One region of the Nocardioides sp. JCM 18999 genome, then DNA from elsewhere that is predicted to be linked to it. Evidence: predicted binding sites of a transcription regulator. Region 1 holds the regulator's gene; the other holds the start of a gene.

Evidence for each region. Region 1 encodes HrcA, which represses chaperone genes, less so after heat shock. Its sites were predicted from a motif close to TTGGCACTCGNNNNNNNCGAGTGCCAA; they were not measured.
Region 2: the regulator HrcA is predicted to act here: its motif matches at 3,835-3,861, upstream of groL (chaperonin GroEL).

Annotation. Positions count from the first base shown of each region.
Region 1 is NZ_AP043887.1:2,020,445-2,029,445, forward strand. It holds gene ACZ5J1_RS09790 (PhoH family protein) at 1-371, opposite strand, end outside; gene ACZ5J1_RS09795 (Gmad2 immunoglobulin-like domain-containing protein) at 417-956, opposite strand; gene ACZ5J1_RS09800 (HIT domain-containing protein) at 983-1,351, shown strand; gene ACZ5J1_RS09805 (winged helix DNA-binding domain-containing protein) at 1,365-2,411, shown strand; gene ACZ5J1_RS09810 (16S rRNA (uracil(1498)-N(3))-methyltransferase) at 2,415-3,155, opposite strand; gene dnaJ (molecular chaperone DnaJ) at 3,175-4,344, opposite strand; gene hrcA (heat-inducible transcriptional repressor HrcA) at 4,369-5,391, opposite strand; gene ACZ5J1_RS09825 (DUF3097 domain-containing protein) at 5,589-6,434, shown strand; gene ACZ5J1_RS09830 (HNH endonuclease signature motif containing protein) at 6,714-7,982, shown strand; gene ACZ5J1_RS09835 (transposase) at 8,174-8,974, opposite strand; partial or broken gene ACZ5J1_RS09840 (IS110 family transposase) at 8,985-9,001, opposite strand, start outside.
Region 2 is NZ_AP043887.1:2,790,679-2,799,679, forward strand. It holds gene ACZ5J1_RS13785 (LemA family protein) at 1-238, opposite strand, end outside; gene ACZ5J1_RS13790 (DUF2207 domain-containing protein) at 297-2,048, opposite strand; gene groL (chaperonin GroEL) at 2,132-3,763, opposite strand; gene ACZ5J1_RS13800 (SGNH/GDSL hydrolase family protein) at 3,887-4,729, opposite strand; gene thrC (threonine synthase) at 4,805-6,052, opposite strand; SAM riboswitch class I at 6,064-6,199, opposite strand; gene otsB (trehalose-phosphatase) at 6,216-7,049, opposite strand; gene ACZ5J1_RS13815 (acyltransferase family protein) at 7,114-9,001, opposite strand, start outside.

The sequences.
Region 1 (9,001 bases):
TGGTTGAGCGTCTTGGGGCGGATGCTGCGGCCGCGGTTGCTCAGGATGTTGAGGCTGAGGACGTCGGCCGGCTTCTCCTCCGTGTCGGCGCGGAGCATGCCGATGATCCGGGTCACTGCGTCGGCGGTGAGGCCCTGGCCGGTGCGGATGAGGGTCACCATCTCCTCCAGCAGCCGCTCGATCATGGCGAGGTCGGAGGGCTCGCCGTGCAGGGTGATGCGATTGCCACGGACGTGGACGTCGGCGTCGAAGTTCGCCTCGATCACACCGAGGAACTCATCGGCCGGGCCGAGCACGCTCACCATGTCGACACTGTTCGGGACGACGACGGTGTGCTTGGCGGTCGGGGACGGGGTGTTGGACTGGGTCATCTGACCTCTCATGCTACGCGGCGACCACACCGCGACGCAGGTCAGTTACTTCACGCGAACGACGACCGCGACCTGCTGGGGCTCCATCGAGCCCTCGCCGTCGGACTCGTCGGCGACCGCCACGGTCAGCGTGTAGTCGCCGGCCGCGATGCCCTTCAGGTCGATCTCGCCGTTGTACGGGTAGAGCTTGTCCATCCAGCCCTCGGCGGTGAACGCACCCTCGGCCTTCACGACGCCGCTGGCGTCGGTCAGCGTCCACGGCACGTTGGCCTCGGGAGAGTTCGCGGTGCCGCTGACCTTGATCACGCCGGTGACCGTGGCGCCGTCGGTGGGCGCGGACAGGGTGATCAGGGCGTCGACCGCCGCGGCGCTGCTGCTGGTCGCGGCCGGCGACGGGGTCTCGGTGGGCGTCGGGGTCGGGGTCGGCGTCGGCGTGGGCGTCTCGCTCGCCGGAGCCGTGGTCACGTCGGCGGCCACGTTCGCGTCGTCGCCGCCACAGGCCGAGGTGCCGAGGACCAGGGCGGCGATGCTGAGGGCGGCGGCCGCGCGGAGTCGGTGGGCGGGCCGGAGCAAGCTGTTGCGCATGGGACCAGTGTGACACCATCACGGGCGTGGCCACCGACAACGCGTCGTTCCAGACCGACGAGACCTGCCTGTTCTGCAAGATCGTCGCCGGCGAGATCCCCTCAGAGCTGGTGTTCGAGAACGACGAGCTGATCGCGTTCCGTGACATCGCCCCCAAGGCACCGCTGCACGTGCTGGTCGTGCCGCGCGACCACCGCCCCAACGCCGCGGCCACCGCCGCCGGTGATCCGGCCCTGATCGGGCGGCTGGTCGCGGCCGCCGACGCGATCGCGGCCGAGAACGGCCACGAGGCCTACAACCTGCTGTTCAACACCGGCGCCGCGGCCGGGCAGACGATCTTCCACACCCACCTTCACCTGCTGGCCGGCGGGCTGCTGACCGAGCTTCCGGTCTGACGTCGTCCCTGCCATGCGACTGTCTCCCCGCCGGCTCAACCGGACCCTGCTGCAACGTCAGCACCTGCTCGCTCGCACGACCGGGTCGGCCATCGACGTCGTCGAGGAGCTGATCGGGCTCCAGGCGCAGGAGTCGTGGTCGCCGTACTTCGGCCTCGCGGCGCGTCTCGAGGAGTTCGATCCGCACGCGATCAGCGCCGACCTCGCCGAGCGCCGGCTGGTCCGGCTGCTGACGATGCGCGGCACCATCCACCTGCTGACGCCGGCCGACGCGGTGTCCTTGCGACCGTGGGTGCAGCCGGTGATGGAGGCCGAGCTGCGCAGCGCGCAGAACCTGCGCTCGGTGCGGAAGATCGATCGGGACCGCTTCGACACCGCCCTGCGCCAGGCCCTGGCGAAGGGGCCGCTCCCCCAGCCCGAGCTCGGCGCGGCCCTCACCTCGGCGTTCCCCGACGCCCAGGCGACCGCGCTCGGCGGCGTCGCACGGCTGGCCGCACCGCTGGCCCAGCTCCCCCCGCGCGGGGGCTGGAAGGCCTCGGGCGGCGTGGTCTACGACTACGTCGACCGCTGGACCGGGCTGCCAATGGGCACTCTTGACGTACCGGGCGTGGTGCGCCGCTATCTCGCGGCGTTCGGGCCGTCCTCGGCCGCCGACGTCACCACCTGGTCGGGCGTGACCAAGCTCGGCCCGGTCCTGGCCGGGATGGACGACCTGGTCCGCCACACCGACGAGGAGGGGCGCACGCTCTTCGACCTCCCCGACGCGACGCTGGCCGAGGAGGATGCTCCGGCGCCGATCCGACTGCTCGGCACCTACGACAACCTCTGGCTCTCGCACGCCGGCCGCGACCGGGTGACGAAGCTCGACAAGCGTCAGTTCTGGATGGGCGCCAACGGCGGCGTCGCCAACGTGCTGCTGCTCAACGGCTGGCTCGAGGGCCTGTGGCGGGTCGAGGACGGTCGGGTCCAGGTGCTCTCGATGTCGCGTCGGCTGACCAAGGCGGAGCAGAGCGAGCTGGACGCGGAGATCGCCCGCGTCGAGGCGATGCTGGCTCGCTGAGGTTCAGCCCCAGCGCTCGGTCTGAGCGAGCAGCGCGGCCAGGGCCGCGACGCCGGCGGTCGAGGTGCGCAGCACCTCCGTGCCGAGCCGCACCGCCTGTGCGCCGGCGGCGGTGAGGTCGGCGACCTCCTCGCTCGTGAGCCCGCCTTCGGGTCCGACGACCACGACGATCTCTCCCGTCACCGGGACGGTGAGGTCGCGGATCGAGCCGGTGGCCTCCTCGTGCAGGATCACCGCCAGGTCGGCTGCTGCGACCCGGGTCAGGACGTCGGCGGTCGAGGCCAGCGCGGTGACCTCGAGCAGCCAGGAGCGACGGGCCTGCTTGCCCGCCTCCCGCGCCGTGGAGCGCCACCGGGCGAGCGGCTTGATCCCGCGCTCGCCCTTCCAGGACACGATCGTGCGCGACGACGCCCACGGCACGATCCGGGCGACCCCGATCTCGGTGAGCATCTCGACCGCGAGCTCCCCGCGGTCGCCCTTGGGCAGGGCCTGGACGACGGTGAAGGCCGGGCTGGGCGCCGGTTCGGCGGCGACCTCCTCGACCGTCACTTCCATGGCGCGCTTGTGCACGGCCGAGATGGTGCCGGTCACGCGGGCACCGACCCCGTCGGTCAGCACGACCCGTTCGCCGGTCCCCAGGCGCCGTACGACGACGGCGTGGTGCCCCTCGTCGCCGTCCACCGTCACGACGTCGCCGACGGTGGTGCCCGTCAGCGACTCGACCAGGTGGACGACGAGGGACACGGTCAGGCTCCGGGTTCGCTCAGTGCTCGCCGAAGGCGTCGCGCAGGCGGCCGAAGAAGCCGTGCTTGGCGGCCTTGAGCGTCCCGGTCGGGTGCTCCTCACCACGGGCCTTGGACAGCTGCTCGAGCAGCGCGGTCTGCTCCGCGTCGAGGTGCGTGGGCGTCTCGACCTGGACGGTGACGATCAGGTCGCCACGGCCACGGCCGTGCAGCCCGGGAACGCCGAGACCCTTGAGCAGCTGCTCCGTGCCGGGCTGGGTGCCGGGACGGACCTCGAGGTCGAACGACGTCGGGGTCTCGGGGGTGAACTCGTCGGTGACCAGGTCGGCCTCGAGGGTGGGCAGCGTCAGCACCGTGCCCAGGGCCGCGGCCGTCATCGGGACGGTGACGTGGCAGCGCAGCACCGAGCCCTCGCGGGCGAAGACGGCGTGCCGCTCGACCCGGAGCTCGACGTACAGGTCGCCGGCGGGCCCGCCGCCGGGGCCGACCTCGCCCTGCCCGGTGAGCTGGAGCCGGGTGCCGTTGTCGACGCCGGCGGGGACCTTGATCGTGATCGTGCGGCGGGTGCGGACGCGGCCCTCACCGCTGCAGTCGCGGCAGGGATCGGGGATGATCGTGCCGAACCCGCGGCACGCTGCACACGGGCGCAGGGTGCGGATCTCGCCGAGGAAGCTGCGCTGGACGTGGGCGACCTCGCCCGCGCCACGGCAGCTCTCGCACGTGGTCGGGCTGGTGCCGGGGGCGGCACCGGAGCCCTCGCAGTTGTCGCAGACGACGGCGGTGTCGAGGGTCATCTCGCGGCTGGCGCCGAAGGCGGCCTCGGCCAGCGAGATCTCGAGCCCGATCAGAGCGTCCTGGCCGCGGCGGGTGCGCGGGCGCGGGCCCCGGCCCTGACCGCTGCCGCCGCCCTGGCCGCCGAAGAAGGCGTCCATGATGTCGGTGAAGGAGAACCCCTGGCCGGCGGCACCGAAGCCCCCGAAGCCACCCATGTCGCCACCGCGGTCGAACGCCGCCCGCTTCTGCGGGTCGCTCAGGATCTCGTAGGCGTGGGAGATCTCCTTGAACTTCTCCTGCGCCGCCTCGTCCGGGTTGACGTCGGGGTGGTACTTCCGCGCCAGGTTGCGGTAGGCCTTCTTGATCGTCGCGTCATCGGCGTCACGGTCGACGCCGAGGAGCTCATAGGGGTCCATCGGTGTGTGCAATCTCTTTCTGGATCAAGCTTCGTCGAGGATGCGGGTGACGTAGCGGGCGACGGCGCGGACCGCCGCCATGGTGCCGGGGTAGTCCATCCGGGTCGGGCCGACGACACCGAGCATGGCCAGCGCGTCGTCGGGCGGGCCGTAACCGGTGGCGACCACGGAGGTCGACGACAGCTGCTCGATCGGGCCCTCGGCGCCGATCCGCACGGTCAGGGCGCCGCTGGTGTTGGCCTCCCCCATCAGGGTGAGCAGGACGACGTGCTCCTCGATCGCCTCGAGCAGGGGACGTACGGCGGAGTCGAAGCTGTCGCCGTACCGGGCGAGGTTGGAGGCGCCGGCGATCGCGATCCGCTCGTCGGAGCGGTGGTCGCTCATCGCGTCGACGAGGACGTCGGCGAGCACCTGCGCGTGGGTGGCCTGGGCCGGCGGCAGGTCGTCGGGCAGGGCGCGCAGTCCCGCGACGGCGTCCCCGATCAGCGCGCCGCTGGCGGCGTTGTTGACCTGGGAGCGCAGCGCGGCGAGCTCGGTCTCGCCGACCTCGACACCGAGGTCGACCACCCGCTGCTCGACGCGTCCGGTGGAGAGGATGAGGACCGCGAGGACGCGGCTCGGGGACAGCGAGATCAGCTCGATGTGGCGCACCGTGGAGCGCGACAGCGTCGGGTACTGGACGACGGCGACCTGGTGGGTGAGCTGGGAGAGCAGCCGGACGGAGCGTCCGACGACGTCATCGAGGTCGACCGCCCCGCTCATGAAGTCGGTGATCGCGCGCTTCTCGGCCGGGCTGAGCGGCTTGACGCCGTCGAGCTGGTCGACGAACAGACGGTAGCCCTTGTCGGTCGGGACGCGGCCGGCGCTGGTGTGCGGCTGGGCGATGTAGCCCTCGTCCTCCAGCGCGGCCATGTCGTTGCGGACCGTGGCCGGGGAGACACCCAGGCCGTACCGCTCGACCAGGGCCTTTGACCCGACCGGCGTCTCGGTGGCGACGTAGTCCTGGACGATGGCCCGCAGCACCGCGAGTCTGCGCTCGTTCTGCAACCCACACCCCACGATCCGCTCGGCCCCGGTTGGCACTCACCTGTTCTGAGTGCCAAGCCTACCGTGGCGACCATCCCGCGCCGAGTTGTGAGTGTTCGGGTGTCGAGTTGGGGGTTCTGGGGCACCGAGTTGCGGGTTCTGGGGCGCCTCGGCGGTTCAACGGCTGTGACAGGAGTGACTGCTGGGAGGATGGGGGCATGGCTGACCGCTACGGCTCCGACGTGCTCAACACCGACTGGCGCGCGCCGCGCAACGGTCGGGCGGTGGAAACACCGGCCGAGATCGGGGCCGTCGTCGAGGAGGTCAGCACCGACTGGGTCGGCGAGATCGTCGCGGTCGACCGCGACCTGGGCACCCTCACCCTGGAGGACCGGCGCAACCGACGTCGGTCGTTCCCGCTCGGCCCGGGGTTCATGCTCGACGGCAAGCCGGTCATCCTGACGCCCCCGGTCCGCGCGGCGGCACCGGCGGGTCCGAAGCGAACGGCGTCGGGCTCGATCGCCGTCCCGAACGCCAAGGCCCGGGTGGCTCGTGCGAGCCGGATCTTCGTGGAGGGCCGGCACGACGCCGAGCTGGTGGAGAAGGTCTGGGGCGACGACCTCCGGATCGAGGGTGTCGTCGTGGAGTTCCTCGGCGGCGTCGACGACCTGGCCGACCACCTGCGTGACTTCAAGCCCGGCCCCGAGCGGAAGGTCGGCGTCCTGGTCGACCACCTCGTCCCCGGCTCGAAGGAGTCGCGGATCGCCCAGGGCATCCTGCGCTCCCCCGTCGGTCAGCACGTGCTGATCGTCGGGCACCCGTTCATCGACGTGTGGCAGGCGATCAAGCCCTCCCGGATCGGCCTCGAGGCCTGGCCGACCGTGCCGCGCTCGATCGAGTGGAAGAAGGGCATCTGCCAGCACCTCGGCTGGCCGCACCGCGATCAGGCCGACATCGCCCGGGCGTGGCAGCACCTGCTGAGCAAGGTCCGTTCGTACGACGACCTCGAGCCGGCGCTGCTCGGGCGGGTCGAAGAGCTGATCGACTTCGTCACGGTGGACTGAACCGCCTTTTTGCTGCCCCTCCCCGTTGGTCGAGTGCCGCCGAGCGAAGCGAGACGGCGTATCGAGACCTTCACGGTTCTGTCGGTGGCCTCGTCTACAGTCGTTCATAGGTGAAGCAGTAGTCCAGGACATGCCACCTCCACGATGAGGTGCTCCAGTCGTCCCGGTGATCGCTCACCAGTCGCGAGGGTCAGTAATTGCCACCATGTGGCCTCCAGGAGCGGCGACCACCACGGCCAACCGGCTGTGGTCTGCGTCGTCTGCCCGGAGGTGATCAAGGTGAGCGTGGTCCAGTCCTCGCACCCCAGCCTTCTTGCGGTCAGTCGCGCTCGTGAAGCCGTCGCCTTGGCTGGCCAGCGCGACCCGATCTTCCTCTCCCCTTCCGAGCACGCCACCCTGCTGCGCGAGCTGGTCGCCCTGAACTCCCAGGTCGCCGAGCTCCAGGCCCGGGTCACGGTGGCGGCCGCGCCGTCCGGCGTCGATGACGGCACCGGCACCCACGACGTGACCGCCTGGATCGCCGGCGCGCTTGGTCTGGGGCATGCCCAGGCCCGCAACGCGGCACGGCTCGCCGAACGACTCGACACGCGCGCCGCGGTCGCCGAGGCGATGCGTGCCGGGACGCTGACGGTTCCCCAAGCCGACGTCATCACCCGTTCCCTCGACGCTCTCCCCTCCGACCTCGATCCGTCACTGGTGGCCCAGGCCGAGTTTCACCTGGTCGCCCTGGCCGAGGACCACGGCCCGAAGGAGCTCCGCATCCTCGGACGCCGGATCCTCGACGTCGTCGCCCCCGACATCGCCGAAGCCCTCGAAGCCCGAGCGCTTCAGGACGAGGAACGCACAGCGCGGGAGAAGACCCGCCTCTCCCTCCGATTCCCGGGCGACGGCACATTCGCCCTCACCGCAGTGGGCCCCGAGCTCAGCGGGATCCGGCTCGCCAACTTCCTCAACGCCATCGCCAATCCCCGCCGTCACTGCGACGAGGACGAACACGGTGGGGACGTCGACGAGGTAGCCCGCAAGCTCCCCCACGCCCGCAAGCTCGGCCAGGCCTTCTGCGAGCTGCTGGAACGGATCGACCCCAAGGCGCTGCCCGATCACGGCAGCATGAGCACCGAGCTCATCATCACCATGAGCCTCGAGGACCTCCGCACCGACCTCGCCACCGCGACCGTGCTCGGCCCCGACGGCGCCACCCCGATCAGCGCCTCCGAGGCACGTCGCCTCGCCTGCAACGCCGGCATCATCCCCGCCGTCCTCGGCACCAAGGGCGAAGTCCTCGACCTCGGCCGCAGCGCGCGCCTCGCCACCAAGGCCCAGAAGAAGGCCCTCATGCTCGCCCACGCGACCTGCCAAGGCGAGCACTGCGACACCCCCGCCGCCTGGAGCGAGGTCCACCACCTCAAACCCTGGGCCGAAGGCGGCCCCACTGATCTCAAGTACCTCGTCCTGGTCTGCAAACGCGACCACGACCGCATGCACAACCCAGGGCTCAACCACGAGCTACTCCCGGACGGCACCATCCGATTCACGAGACGTTGCTAGCGGCCACGAATGAAACAGCACACGGGGCGCATACGACCCAATAGGTGCGGCACGGCGTATCCGCATCCCAGCATGACACCAGCGCCACTCCTGGGTGGCGCTCACGCCACACCACAGGACAAGCCGCGCTTATGGCCGCGAGAGGCGCATCGGAAGCCGGACCGAGAACCCGCTCATGGCTCCCTTCTGTGTCAACAGGCTGCTGGAAGGGCTGGTTTAGGGTCGGTGGTGACGGGTCCGGGAAGTGGCTTGTCCGAAGAGCCGGTGTTGGGCTGTGAGCCGGTCGCGCTGGAGACAGAGTCGTTGCCTAGGTGCCCTCCCGGGCCCGTCGCCGTGCTCTTGCTGAGGTCGTCGACCAAGACCCGGTACACGGCGTCGGACAGGCGGCGTTTGAGGCAGCGCATGGCTTCGTTCGAGCTCTTGCCCGCTGCCTTCTTCCGGTCGTAGTAGGCCCGGCCCTCGGTCGGGTTGCGCAGTTGGACGGTGGCCATGATGTGCAGGGTCCGGTTGATCTGACGGTTCCCACCACGAGAGAGCCGATGACGGACGTGGTCCCCGGAAGAAGCATCGATCGGCGCGGTCCCGGTCCACGACGCGAAGTGGTTGCGGTCGGGGAACCTGGTGATATCGCCGACCTCGACCAGCAGCCGGGCCGCGCCGGAGGGGCCGATGCCGTGCAGGTCCAACAGGCCGGTTCCGGTCGCGGCCACTAGGGCGTTGAGTTCCTTGTCCGCGGCCTTCTTCCGGGCGTAGATCTGCTCCAGATCCGCGACGAGCTCAGCGGCCAGCCGGCGGCGGGTCTTGCCGACCACATCGCGGGGTCGGACCTTGGTCAGGAGGGCCTTGGCTTGGGCGGCGGAGAGGGCCTTCTTCGCTCCGCCAGGCAGTAGTTCCGGCAGCAGGGCATGGAGTTGAGAGACCTTGCGGGTGTGTTCCTCGCCCCAAGGCTCGGCGTCGATCAGCCAGGAGCCGCAGGACCTCAAGCTGGGCATCGGCGACGACGGGCCGTAGGCCGCTCA
Region 2 (9,001 bases), 770 kb from region 1:
TCACGAGCTGGGCCCGTGCCCGCGTCACCTCCTCGAGCACCTCACGCTCGTGGGCGGCGTACCCCTTGACGGTCTCGACCAGGTTGGGGATCAGCTCGGCCCGTCGGGTCAGCTGGACGTCGATCCCGCCGAGTGCCTCCTGGGCGCCCACGTCGGTCGTGCGGAGCCTGTTGAACCCGACGATGACGAAGCCGACGAGGAGAACCACGACGACGAGCACGATGATCGCGATCCACATGGCAGGCATCCTTTCCTATCCGGGCAGTGCTGTCACCCGGCCCCGACGTTCGCAGAGCTCACCAGGAGCCCCCACCACCGCCTCCGCCGCCGCCACCGCCGCTGAATCCCCCGCCACCGCCGCCCGAGGAGCTCGACCGCTGGGTCGCGGCGTACGACGCGATCGCGCCGTTGACCGTCGAGTCGAAGTCCCCGACCACGTCGGCGACCCCGCCGTGCGCGAGCGCCGCGCCGGCGTAGTAGCCACCGAAGTAGCTGGGCATCGGGGGTTCGCTGCCCACCTCGGTGCGGTACTTGGCCGCCCACTCGTCGGCGCAGTCGAAGGCGACCGCCCAGGGGATGTAGGCCGTGTAGAGCTCCTGACGGCCGGAGAAGTCGAACCGGTCCTGGCTCGACGGGGTCGAGAGCACCCGCCGGAACCCGCCGACCTGCGACCACAGCTCGCGGCCCGCCCGAGTGCGCCGGGTGCCGGCGCCGGTCATCGCCATCGAGAAGCCGAAGATCGCGAACGCTCCCGGGACGATCGCGACCAGCGACATGCCGAACGGGTTCCAGAAGACCAGGACGCCCATCGCGATCAGCGCCAGGACGACCACGGTCACGCCCGTGCCGGCGAACCCGGTCCGGGACATGTTCCCCGACTCGATCCCCCAGATCTTGACCCAGCTGGTGAACCGCGCGATCTCGGCCTGCAACGCCTGTCCGGCCGAGACCGACTTCCGCGAGGCGGTGAACGTGCCGCCCTCGCCGGCGAGCGCCCGGACCGCCACCTGGGCGGCATCGCCCTCGACGATGTCGCCGTGGGCGGCGATGCTCCAGCCCTCCTCGGCGCGGTCGAGGGTGATCACGCCGCGATCGGCCCCCTCGAGGAGGGTCGCGATGAAGGCGTGCCGGGGCACGGTCTCACGCAGCAGGTACGCCGCCTGGGCCGGGTTGATCCCGGGCGGTGGTGCGTAGACGAGCGGGAACGGCGGGTCCTTCTCCCGGGAGCGAGCCCCGAGCCGGGCGCCGCCGATGCCGGCACCGACGGCGAGCAGGCCGACCAGGACGACCGCCCACGGGCGGGTGCCGAGCACCCGGTCCCACCGTTGCGGCCACGGCAGGTGTCCGCCTTCGGCCGGGGTCGCCATGTCCAACCGGGTGAGGATGGTGACGGGGGTCAGGTTGGTGAGCGTGTCCAGGTGGAGGCTGACCAGCTCGGTGCCGGCTCCGGTCGGGGCGCACGCGACGGCGTCGACTCCCGTCCCGACCGCGCAGCGCACCGTCGGTCCGGCAGGCACCGGGAAGCGCACCTGGATCGAGACGTTCCTCATCGACTGCAGCCAGCCGCCGGGGACGACGTTCCAGTAGAAGGTGGAGCCGCCCTTCTCGGCCGGGAGCAGCACCCCGGGGATCGTGTAGCGGATGACGTAGGTGTGGGTGCCGACGGTCAGCAACGTGTCGGCGTCTCCGATCCGGACCACGGTGTACCGGCCGCCCTCACGGGCCTCGGTCGTCCACGGCTCCTGGTGGCCGTCCCGGGTCACGGAGATGTCGCGCGGGGTGCGGCGTGCCTGCGGTGCGTTGGCGTCGTACCGGTCGAAGAAGCGGAAGATGCCGTGCCGGTCCGAGGTGGTGACGTCGACGTCGATCGTCTCGGTCGCCTCCAGGTCGCCGTCCGCGTCGACGGTGAAGTCGGCGTCGTACCGGCTGATGCTGGTCGGGTCCGAGACGGCCTGGCCGTCGGTGTCGACGCCCCAGAGCACCGCCGGGAACGCGACCAGCGCTGCCAGGGCCAGGACGGCCACGGCGGTGGCGAGGGCGCGCTTCACGCCCGTGACTCTAGTGGGCAGAAATGCCGAAGGGCCCGATCACACGGATCGGGCCCTTCGGTTTCGACTGGTGATCTGCTCGATCAGAAGTCCATGCCGCCCATGCCACCGGTCGGGTCGCCCATCGGGGCGGCCTTCTCCGGCTTGTCGGCGACGACGGCCTCGGTGGTGAGGAAGAGCGCCGCGATGGAGGCAGCGTTCTGCAGCGCCGAGCGGGTGACCTTGGCCGGGTCGATGATGCCCTCGGCCAGCAGGTCGACGTACTCGCCGGTGGCGGCGTTGAGGCCCTGGCCGGCCGGGAGACCGGCGACCTTCTCCGCCACGACGCCGCCCTCGAGGCCGGCGTTGATGGCGATCTGCTTCAGCGGAGCCGAGACGGCGGCCTTGACGATCGCGGCACCGGTGGCCTCGTCGCCGGACAGGTCGGCCTCGAGCTTCTCGAAGACGGCGGCAGCGGCCTGGACCAGCGCGACACCACCACCGGGCAGGATGCCCTCCTCGACCGCAGCCTTGGCGTTGCGGACGGCGTCCTCGATGCGGTGCTTGCGCTCCTTGAGCTCGACCTCGGTGGCAGCGCCGACCTTGATCACGGCGACACCGCCGGCGAGCTTGGCGAGGCGCTCCTGGAGCTTCTCGCGGTCGTAGTCGGAGTCCGACTTCTCGATCTCGGCGCGGATCTGGTTGACCCGACCCTCGATCTGGGCAGCGTCGCCGGCACCCTCGACGATGGTGGTCTCGTCCTTGGTGATGACGACCTTGCGAGCCTGGCCGAGCAGGGTGAGGTCCGCGGTGTCGAGCTTGAGGCCGACCTCCTCGGAGATGACCTGACCGCCGGTGAGGATCGCGATGTCCTGCAGCATGGCCTTGCGACGGTCACCGAAGCCCGGAGCCTTGACGGCGACGGACTTGAAGGTGCCCTTGATCTTGTTCACGACCAGGGTCGACAGCGCCTCGCCGTCGGTGTCCTCAGCGAGGATGACGAGCGGCTTGCCGGACTGGATGACCTTCTCCAGCAGCGGGAGGACGTCCTTGACCGAGCTGATCTTCTGGTTGGCGATCAGGATGTAGGGGTCCTCGAGGACCGCCTCCATGCGCTCGGGGTCGGTGACGAAGTAGGCCGAGATGTAGCCCTTGTCGAAGCGCATGCCCTCGGTGAGCTCGAGGTCCAGACCGAAGGTGTTGGACTCCTCGACCGTGATCACGCCCTCCTTGCCGACCTTGTCCATGGCCTCGGCGATGAGCTCGCCGACCGTGGTGTCAGCGGCGGAGATGGACGCGGTGGCCGCGATCTCTTCCTTGGTCTCGATCTCCTTGGCGTTCTCGAGGAGCTGCGCGGAGATGGCGTCGACGGCCTTCTCGATGCCCTTCTTCAGGCCCATCGGGTTGGCGCCGGCGGCGACGTTGCGCAGACCCTCGCGGACGAGAGCCTGGGCGAGCACGGTCGCGGTGGTGGTTCCGTCACCGGCGACGTCGTCGGTCTTCTTGGCGACCTCCTTGACGAGTTCGGCACCGATCTTCTCGTACGGGTCCTCGAGCTCGATCTCCTTGGCGATGGAGACACCATCGTTGGTGATCGTGGGGGCGCCCCACTTCTTCTCGAGGACCACGTTGCGGCCCTTGGGCCCCAGGGTGACCTTGACGGCGTCGGCGAGGGTGTTCATGCCACGCTCGAGGCCGCGACGGGCCTCCTCGTTGAAGGCAATCAGCTTAGGCATTGCGCTCGGCATCCTTCGTGGATCGAAGTTCATTGGTTGTCACTCTCCGGTCGAGAGTGCCAGATTCATGTTTAGCACTCGACCCCTGAGAGTGCAAGGAGAGGGGCCGTTCGCGAGGGCCTCTCAGATCGGCAGCCGGTGCCCGAACGGCACCGAGTCCCGCTCCCCCAACGCCGCCAGCAGCGAGGGCAGGAACGCCTCCGCCGTACGGCGGTAGCCCAGCTCGCTCGGGTGGAACTGGTCGATGGCGAACATGTCGTCGGGGTTGGTCTCGAAGAACGGCCCGACCACCTGGGCCAGCGACACGACGTGGGCCCCGGCACTCTGCGCCGCCTCGCCCTGCGCGGCCGCGAGCAGCCGCGAGGCCCGTCCGGCCAGGCTGCGCAACGGATCCGGCAGCGGTCGTAGCGCCCCCAGGTCGGGGCAGGTGCCGACCACGACCGCTGCGCCGCGACCGCGGAGGGCGTCGATGACCTCGGTGAGCGAGGCGACCGACTCGGCCACCGGGATCCGGTGGGTGACGTCGTTGCCGCCCACGATCAGGACGGCCAGCTCGGGGCGGTAGCCGGGCTCGAGGATGGCGAGCTGCTGCTCCTGGATCATCCAGGTCTCGGCGCCGACCTTCGCGACCGTGCGCAGCCGCACCGGTCGGTGGATCCGGTCGGCGAGCTCCTTGGCGAGGCGGGCGCCGAGGGTGCCCTTGGCCCGGTCGGCGCCCAGCCCGGCAGCGATCGAGTCACCCAGCACCAGCAGGTCGAGCGGTTCCACGCCGGCGCCGTGACGGCGGCGGTAGACCTTGTCGGCCGGGATCGCGACCTCGCCCAGCGGTTTCCCGATCGTCTCGCGGGCCTGGGCCGCCTGGCGCTTGAGCAGCGCGACGAACCCGCCCATCGCGAGAGCACTGACTCCGCCGATGACTGCGGCCGAGGCACCGACCCCGATCAGCAGCCGACCGTTGCGATCCACATCCGGTGTCTATCCGCCGGACGTGAACCCTGGGCGAAACCCGGGTTTCGACGGTACGAAACCCGGGTTTCGCGCTCAGATGATGTTCGCGGCCTCGAAGGCGTCGTAGTTGGGCGCGATCGTGGCGGCGGGGCCGACGCGGTCGGCGATCGAGTCCAGGGTCTTGAGACCGTGGCCGGTGTTGATGATCACCGTCTCGAGGGTCGGGTCGAGCTGGCCGGTCTCGACCAGCTTCTTGGTCACCGCGACCGTGGTGCCACCGGCGGTCTCGGTGAAGATGCCCTCGCTGCGCGCCAGCAGCACGATGCCGTCACGGATCTCGTCGTCGGTGACCTCCTCGACCGCGCCGTGCGTGGTGCGGGCGATGTCGAGGACGTAGATGCCGTCGGCGGGGTTGCCGATCGCGAGCGACTTGGCGATGGTGTCGGGCTTGACCGGCCGGATCGCGTCCACGCCGGCCTTGTACGCCGTCGAGACCGGGTTGCAGCCCGTGGCCTGCGCACCGAAGATCCGGTAGTCCTTGGCCTCGACCAGACCGAGCTTGATCAGCTCCTGGAAGGCCTTGTGCACCTTGGTCAGCTGCGAGCCGGACGCGACCGGGATGACGACCTGGTCGGGCAGGCGCCAGCCGAGCTGCTCGGCGATCTCGTAGCCCAGCGTCTTGGAGCCCTCGGCGTAGAAGGGGCGCACGTTGACGTTGACGAACGCCCAGCCCTCCTCCTCGGCGGCGATCTCCTGAGCGAGCTTGTTCACGTCGTCGTAGTTGCCCTCGACGGCGACCAGGCGGTCGGTGAAGATCGCGGAGTTGATCTGCTTGGGCTGCTCGAGGTTGCTCGGGATGAAGACGGCCGTCGGGATCCCGGCGCGGGCCCCGGCGGCAGCGACGGCGTTGGCCAGGTTGCCGGTCGAGGGGCAGGCGAACACCTTGGCGCCCAGCTCGACCGCGGCGCTCAGGGCGCAGGCCACGACCCGGTCCTTGAACGAGTTGGTCGGGTTGGTGGAGTCGTCCTTCACCCAGAGCCGCGAGATGCCCAGCTCGGCGGCCAGGTTCTTCGCCTCGATCAGGCGGGTGAAGCCGGGCTCGGTGTTGGGGCTGGACTCGATGTCGGCCGGGACCGGCAGCAGCGCCTTGTAGCGCCAGATGTTGGCCGGGCCGGCGGCGATCTCCTCACGGGTGATCGTCGGGAAGTCGTAGGCCACCTCGAGGGGGCCGAAACACTCCGGACAGGCGTAGTGGGGACCGAGGTCGATCTGCGTGCCGCATTCACGACAGGCAAGGGCAGTGGCGTTACCGAACGCACCCTGACGGGGACCAGTGCTCATGAGAAACCTCCTCCTCATCTTCCCTGGGCGACGGTCGCACAGGCCGGATTTAGCACCTGCTCCGCGACCCACCCTTGACGGGGAGGAGACTCGCGGTCGGTTGCCGGGACTTCACTGGGCCGTTCCCTCAGTCCCTCTCGATGAGCTGGGGTCACTGTAGCGGTCAGGAGAGATCGCGTGCCAATCGCTTCAGGAAGTCGAGCACGCCGTCGGGCCCGGGCACGACCAGGTCGGCGAGCGCCGCCAGCGCCCCCTCCTCGTCGGAGCCGGAGCAGACCAGCAGGCTGGGCAGCCCCTCGCCCCGCCACGCGGTGATGGTCTCGAAGGCCTCCAGGTCGCCCAGGTCGTCCCCGGCGAAGAGGACCCCGGTGGCGGGCAGCCCGGTGATCAGCCGGTCGACCACGAGCCCCTTGTCCATCGATCCGTCGCGGATCTCGATCACCGCCCGCCCGGGCTCGACCTCGAGGTCGTGGGACTCGGCGGCCCGGGTCAGCGGGGGCAGCAGGCGGGCGAAGGCCGCGTCGGCGTCGGCGAGCCGCCGCGTGTGGACGGCGACGGCGAGCCCCTTCTCCTCGACGTACGCCTCGGAGGCGTTCGCGTCGCGCAGCACCTTGGGCAGCTCGCGCAGGAAGGAGGCCAGTCCCACCGGCGGCCGGGGGCCGACGATGGTGCGGTGCGAGGCGGTCCAGTGCTCGGCGCCGTACTGGCCGAAGACCCGCAGCTCGCAGCCGAGCTCGGCCATCCGGTCGGCGACCTCCTCGAGCCCGCCGAGGTCGAGCACCTGGCGTGCGGGGCGGCCCGTGACCACGGCGATGGCACCGACCAGCGGGGCCAGCGAGATGAGCACCTCGGCCGCCGCGGGGTGGATCCGTGCCCGGGTCGGGTCGTCCACGATCGGGGAGAGCGTGCCGTCGAAGTCGAGCGCGATCAGCGCCCCGTGGCCGACCTCGACCAGGGCCGAGTAACGGCGTTCTCCCTCCGGCGACACCCAACGCATGTCGTGCAGCGTTCCACAGCAGGCGGTGTCCGCGGCAATGGTCGGCGCCCGGAAGCGGCGAACATCACTCGAACAGCGGCCCGATCCGGTCGCCCAGCTCGCCGGCGACGTGTCGCACCCAGGAGGCGGCGAGGTGGTCGTCGTCGAAGTAGGTCCAGGTCCCGTCGACCACGGCCGGGCACTGTCCGTTCGAGCAGACCAGGCCGACGGTGTCGACGAACCGGGCGCCCGCCTTGGTCGCGGCCGCCTCGGTGAACGGGTTGCTGCGGATCCCGTCGCCGGTGGCCGGGGCCACGCACGAGGACTGGGTGTTGCCCGGGGTGGTGGCGCAGACGTCGAGCGGCTCGGTCCGCGCCGGCAGGTCGCCCAGGACGACGACCTGACCCGTGGCGGGCGCGATCTGGGTGATCAGCCGTTCCACCGACCAGTTCCAGGTCTGCTCCATGGTCTGGCCGGCCCGCGGGGAGGTCTCGTAGAACCCACGGCCGGCCACCACCACGGCGTCGGGGCGCAGTGCCTGGATCTTCGCCACCGCCCACAGTCGGAACGCGGCGCAGGTCGGGAAGGGATCCCCGCTCGAGGTCTGCGGGACGAAGTACGGCGCGCACCCGAGCTTGATCAGCGGCACCACCTGGAAGTGCTGCTGCTTGCCCAGCGCGTCCAGGGCGGGCAGCCACATGCCGGCGTGGGAGTCGCCCTGCACCACGACCACGCGATCGGCCTGGGTGTCGCCGTAGGTGCACGTCGGCGCCGTGCTGTCGGCCTGGTCGGCGAAGCAGCCGAAGCCGGTGCGCCAGAAGTCGGACCGGTGCGCGGCGGGGTCGAAGGGCGGCAGCGGGGCGCCGGCGCGGGCCTGGTCCAGGGCGGCGTCGATGGTCTCGCTCAGCCTGGGCGCGGCGGCCGCGGCTGCGGGCGTCGGCTCCGGGTGCGCTTCCTGCCAGGCCGCTGCGGCGGCGTTGCGCTGGTCGAGCCGGTCCTGGGCGTAGGCGGTGGCGCCGAAGCCGGCCCCGACCACCAGCGCGAAGGTCACCGGCCAGAGCACGAGCGCGCCCCGACCCCGCAGGCCGGGGATCCAGCCTCGTTGGAAGGGCACCTCGAGCAGTGCCCACGACAGCAGGGACAGCAGCAGCACGATCCCGACCATCGCCAGGTCCCGCTCGGTCTCGCTCCAGCCGGCCGGCAGTCGGGCCGGCGCCAGCAGCAGCACCGGCCAGTGCCAGAGGTAGACCGAGTAGGAGATCGTGCCGAGCGCCCGCAGCGGTGCCCAGCGCAGCACCTGGGAGACCGGCCCCTGCGGTGCGGCCAGCAGCGCCATGGTGGCCAGCATCGGGATCGCGGCCCGCCAGCCAGGGAACGGGGAGTCGCTGCTGAACGTGACCACCGCGACCGTCAGCAGGGCGGCGCCGGCGAAGCCCAGGAGCCACTGCATCCAGCGCGGGAACCGCGGGGCGAGGACCGCCAGGCAGGCTCCCCCGCCGAACTCGAAGCCCCGAGCCAGCGTGTTGAAGTAGGCCGTCGAAGGGTCCAGCGGCGTGATGTGCAGGGCCCAGGCGAAGGAGGCGAGCGTGACGGTGCCGACGATGGCGAGCATCCGCCACTTGCCCACCCCCCAGCGCACGGCGAGGACCAGCACGATCGGCCAGGCGAGGTAGAACTGCTCCTCGACCGCGAGCGACCAGTAGTGCTGGAACATCGACGGTGCGGCGTTGGCGAAGTAGTCGGTGCCCTGCATCGCGAGGTGGACGTTGGCGAGGAAGCCGGCCGACCAGACCGCGTCCTTCGCCGCCTGCTCCGTCGTGGCGACGGACTCCCAGTAGGCGGTCGCGGCCAGGGTCGCCAGCAGGACGAGCGTGGCGGCGGGCAGCACCCGTCGGGCCCGGCGGGCCCAGAAGCCCGAGAGCGAGATCCGGCCCCGGGAGCGTGCCTCGTGCAGGACCAGCCCGGTGATCAGG